Regions from separate parts of the Paenibacillus sp. FSL E2-0177 genome, predicted to be linked through region 1. Evidence: a T-box and tRNA genes for the amino acid it is inferred to sense, from the RefSeq annotation. Region 1 holds a T-box; the other holds one or more tRNA genes.

Region 1 (2,361 bases):
GCTGCAACAATACGTGCACGTTCAGCACCTTCAGCAAGAATATCAGTGATCGCACCTGAACTGCGAATTTCATGATATCTTTGTTGCAAAGGCTCAAGTGTGGATACAACCACTTCCCCAAGATCCTTCTTAAAGCCACCATACATTTGTCCTTCATAACGATCGGCAATTTGCTGGAGGGACATCCCAGAACATTCCGAGTAAATACTCATCAAGTTACTAATCTCTGGCTTGTTAGCCGGATCAAAGATCACTTCACGTCCAGAATCAGTCGTTGCGCGGCTGATTTTTTTACGGATCACATCCGGCGAATCCAACAGGGCAATATAGCTGCCTGCATTCGGGCTGCTCTTGCTCATTTTTTTAGTGCCATCATCCAGAGACATAATGCGTGCGCCCACTTCAGGGATATACGGTTCAGGAATCGTAAAGAATTCGCCAAAACGGTTATTGAATCGGCCCGCTAAATCACGGGTCAACTCCAAGTGCTGCTTCTGATCTTCACCTACTGGCACAAGATCCGCATTATAAACAAGAATATCTGCTGCCATTAAAGAAGGATATACGAATAGGCCCGCGCCAACTGAATCCTTACCTGATGATTTATCTTTGAACTGTGTCATACGCTCAAGCTCGCCCATTGCCGTTAGCGTAGTCATGATCCAGCCCAATTCCGCATGCTGAGGCACATGAGACTGCATATATACATTCGAACGCACAGGATCAATTCCTGCCGCGATAAAGAGTGCAGCTACAGCTTCAGACTGCTCACGCAGTGCCGCAGGATCTTGAGCAACGGTGATCGCATGCATATCGACAACCATAAAGAAACATTGATGATCGTCTTGCAGCTTCACAAAATTTTTCAGCGCTCCGATATAGTTACCCAAAGTTAGAGAACCGCTCGGTTGTATGCCTGACATTACTTTTTTCAACATAATATAGACCTCCGTTAGATGTAATTTCCGATTTCCGAGAACGCAAAAAAAGCCTCATCCGCAAGGGACGTGAGACCGTGGTGCCACCCTTATTCGCTGCTTAACCTTTGTATAGTCAAAGGGAAACAGCCTTAGTCTTCCGTTAACGGGGAAGATCCGGCCGGTCTACTAGGGCATCTTGCTCCCGTTCAAGCGCGGCGCTCAGGGGTCCATTCATCAGGAGTGTCCTACCGGTTCGCATCAACCACCGGCTTTCTGAAGGTGCATTTCCTGTCTACTTGTCCCCGTCATCACATTCTCATCATAATTTAATGCCTTCATCATAGAACCATAAAGAGAAGTTGTCAAATCACTTAACCACTTCCGCATAAATCTGTTATGATAAGGTTATCCATGTTCTATTCGATTACAGTTACGATAAAGGAGCATATCTCATGAAACAGGTGACCAAAGGGCAGTGGGGCGGTTATGATACTTATATTTTGCACAGCCGCGAACTGGAAGTCACGCTTTTGCCGCGACTAGGAAACAACGTGATTTCATTGTTTGATGTAAAGGAACAACGGGAAATTCTGCGGCGGCCTGATGAAAGCGATCAAGCTTTCTTTATGCAAAAACCTTACCATTTTGGCATCCCGCTCTTAATTCCACCCGGAAGAATTCGTAAAGGAAAATTTCAATTCGAGGGTACAAGTTATCAATTTGACCAGAATACCGCTGGTGACAATCATATCCATGGTCTACACCGGACTCAATCCTGGTGTGTCAGCGATATTGAAGAAGACGAGGACGGTTGTGCAGTCACTACTGAATTCCTTACTGAAGATGATCCGCACTGGATGGAGCAATTTCCCATTCCACTCAAATTCGAAATGACATTCAGGCTTCAGGATGCCCGGCTCAGCCAGACTTTAAAGGTTACAAATCTCGGCGATCACCGTATTCCCTTTGGGATCGGTTATCACACCTGGTTTATGATCGATGGAGAACCTGAACGCTGGAATCTCAAGCTGCCCGTAAACAGCATTTATGAACTAAACGATGAATTGCTCCCTAGCGGCAATCTAATTCCACTTGGTGATCTAGATTCACTAAACTCTGGAATCAACCTCCAGGGAACTAATTTTGATACTGCTCTACGTATTGGTGACAAGCAGCCCGTAGAAGCCTTGCTATTACGCGATGATGGTTATGGTCTTCGTTATACAGCTGACGAGAATCATTTCCGTCACTGGGTCCTGTATACCAAAGGACCGGCCGATCAATTTCTGTGCATCGAACCTTACACCTGGCTCCCGGATGCTCCTAACGTTTCAGATGACCCTTCCTTCACGGGCTTGCTGAAGGTAGAACCAGGTCAAAGTCTTGAGCTGTCCACTATGCTGGAAATGATCTATCCCGAGAATTAAAGCAGATATACATT
Region 2 (2,361 bases), 170 kb from region 1:
TCCTGTTCGGGGAGCCATATGGAGAGGTGTCCGAGTTTGGCCGAAGGAGCACGATTGGAAATCGTGTAGGCGCCACAAGCGTCTCGAGGGTTCGAATCCCTCTCTCTCCGCCACAAATTTTTAATTAGTATGGCCCGTTGGTCAAGGGGTTAAGACACCTCCCTTTCACGGAGGTAACATGGGTTCGAATCCCATACGGGTCACCAAATCTTCACTTGATTTATCCTAGTGGACTTTGGTACAATAACAATTGTTGTTTATGGAGGCTTAGCTCAGCTGGGAGAGCATCTGCCTTACAAGCAGAGGGTCGGGGGTTCGATCCCCTCAGCCTCCACCATAACACTTTCTTACTGACGCGGGGTGGAGCAGCCCGGTAGCTCGTCGGGCTCATAACCCGAAGGCCGCAGGTTCAAATCCTGCCCCCGCAACCAATTAACTTAAGCAATTATATCTTTTGGAACCGTGGTGTAGTTGGCCTAACATGCCTGCCTGTCACGCAGGAGATCGCGGGTTCGAATCCCGTCGGTTCCGCCATTTTCATCATGGCTCGGTAGCTCAGTCGGTAGAGCAGAGGACTGAAAATCCTCGTGTCGGCGGTTCGATTCCGTCCCGAGCCACCATTTATCATCACAAAAGAATGAGTGCCATGCCGGTGTAGCTCAATTGGTAGAGCAACTGACTTGTAATCAGTAGGTTGGGGGTTCAAGTCCTCTCGCCGGCACCATCCTTGGAGGATTAGCGAAGTGGCCAAACGCATCAGACTGTAAATCTGCTCACGTGAGTGTTCGGTGGTTCGAATCCATCATCCTCCACCAGTTTTTAGGGGCATAGTTTAAAGGTAGAACAACGGTCTCCAAAACCGTTGGTGTGGGTTCAATTCCTGCTGCCCCTGCCAAGTTCTTTCTAAAGTTTAATATGGCGGCCGTGGCGAAGGGGTTAACGCACCGGATTGTGGTTCCGGCATTCGTGGGTTCGAGACCCATCGGCCGCCCCATTTACTTTAAAATGAATAATGGCAACAATATCAACTTAATATGGCGACTGTGGCGAAGGGGTTAACGCACCGGATTGTGGTTCCGGCATTCGTGGGTTCGAGACCCATCAGTCGCCCCATTTTACTTTAAAATGTTATTGGGGATTAGCCAAGCGGTAAGGCAACGGACTTTGACTCCGTCACTCATAGGTTCGAATCCTATATCCCCAGCCATTTTATGCGGACGTGGCTCAGCGGTAGAGCATCGCCTTGCCAAGGCGAGGGTCGCGGGTTCGATTCCCGTCGTCCGCTCCAAGTTTTCATGGCGCCATAGCCAAGTGGTAAGGCAAAGCTCTGCAAAAGCTTTATCCCCAGTTCAAATCTGGGTGGCGCCTCCATTTAGTTCATATGTGCCGGCGTGGCGGAATGGCAGACGCGCTCGACTCAAAATCGAGTGGGAAACCGTGGAGGTTCGAGTCCTCTCGCCGGTATCTTAAAAAGGTTTGTAAGAATGCTTTTATAAGCAATCTTACAAACCTTTTTCTTTATGTCCTTGGGTTTACAGCAGTAAGCCGTTGAATAGAGAGTTTCTCTATTTCAACGGCTTTTTTTAATCTGATTAGTGATTAACCTGATTGATTATTAATGCGGAATGCTCGCGGGGTAAGACCTATTTCTCGTTTGAACATATTGCAGAATTGGGCATCGTTCACAAAACCTGCAGCAGCAGATACTTCAGAGATTTGCATCTGAGTATGACGTAATAGAGATTTTGCATAATCCAGGCGTTTTAACAGCAAATACCGCAGGGGTGAAGACCCGAAACGTTCTTTAAATAGATGGCGAAAACGATCGTAACTATATCCGGACATTTCTGATAGTGTTTCGACGGACAATTTATGGCGATAATGCTCATTCATATAATTAAGGACATATTGTACTCGATCTTCTGTTGGGGATTGATATCCAGAGGCACTAAGAAGCCTCATAAGATGGACGGTAATCTCGCTCATTTGTAGGTTTAGAAGCTCAGAGAATCCGTCTTGCTTGCGTGTAAACTCTGCTTTCATTCGCAGCAGGATTTGAAGAACGGTCTGATCTTTATCATCTTCATATACGCCGAGCAGATTACTCATATTAGGGTGTTCTGAGTGGAAGCCTACAAATAATACATTTGCATCCTCACGGTGGTGCTCGTCATGTTTATGATTGGGTGGCACAAGCGCGAAAGAAGAGGAGCGAAAATGGTAACTTCGTGGGCCAACATTGGTTGTCCCTACCCCCTGTAAATAATAGACTAGTTCGTAGCATTCATGCTGGTGTGGAGGGATATAAGTATTTAGCTCATGTGTGGCACTTACAATATATAGAACACGATCCATGATGAT

What was found. The T-box of region 1 lies ahead of trpS (tryptophan--tRNA ligase). A T-box ahead of a tRNA ligase gene usually reads a tRNA of that ligase, here a tRNA-Trp.
Region 2: it has a tRNA-Trp gene. The T-box ahead of trpS (tryptophan--tRNA ligase) is inferred to sense a tRNA for this amino acid. The anticodon was not compared.

The regions. Positions count from the first base shown of each region.
Region 1 covers NZ_CP150307.1:5,867,433-5,869,793, forward strand. Annotated here, with positions in the region: gene trpS (tryptophan--tRNA ligase) at 1-935, opposite strand, end outside; T-box leader at 999-1,238, opposite strand; gene MHI25_RS26140 (aldose 1-epimerase) at 1,373-2,347, shown strand.
Region 2 covers NZ_CP150307.1:6,033,128-6,035,488, reverse strand. Annotated here, with positions in the region: tRNA gene MHI25_RS26840 (tRNA-Asn) at 1-17, shown strand, start outside; tRNA gene MHI25_RS26835 (tRNA-Ser) at 21-113, shown strand; tRNA gene MHI25_RS26830 (tRNA-Glu) at 132-206, shown strand; tRNA gene MHI25_RS26825 (tRNA-Val) at 262-337, shown strand; tRNA gene MHI25_RS26820 (tRNA-Met) at 355-431, shown strand; tRNA gene MHI25_RS26815 (tRNA-Asp) at 457-534, shown strand; tRNA gene MHI25_RS26810 (tRNA-Phe) at 545-620, shown strand; tRNA gene MHI25_RS26805 (tRNA-Thr) at 649-724, shown strand; tRNA gene MHI25_RS26800 (tRNA-Tyr) at 730-815, shown strand; tRNA gene MHI25_RS26795 (tRNA-Trp) at 822-895, shown strand; tRNA gene MHI25_RS26790 (tRNA-His) at 919-994, shown strand; tRNA gene MHI25_RS26785 (tRNA-His) at 1,038-1,113, shown strand; tRNA gene MHI25_RS26780 (tRNA-Gln) at 1,133-1,207, shown strand; tRNA gene MHI25_RS26775 (tRNA-Gly) at 1,214-1,288, shown strand; tRNA gene MHI25_RS26770 (tRNA-Cys) at 1,298-1,371, shown strand; tRNA gene MHI25_RS26765 (tRNA-Leu) at 1,386-1,464, shown strand; gene MHI25_RS26760 (AraC family transcriptional regulator) at 1,600-2,355, opposite strand.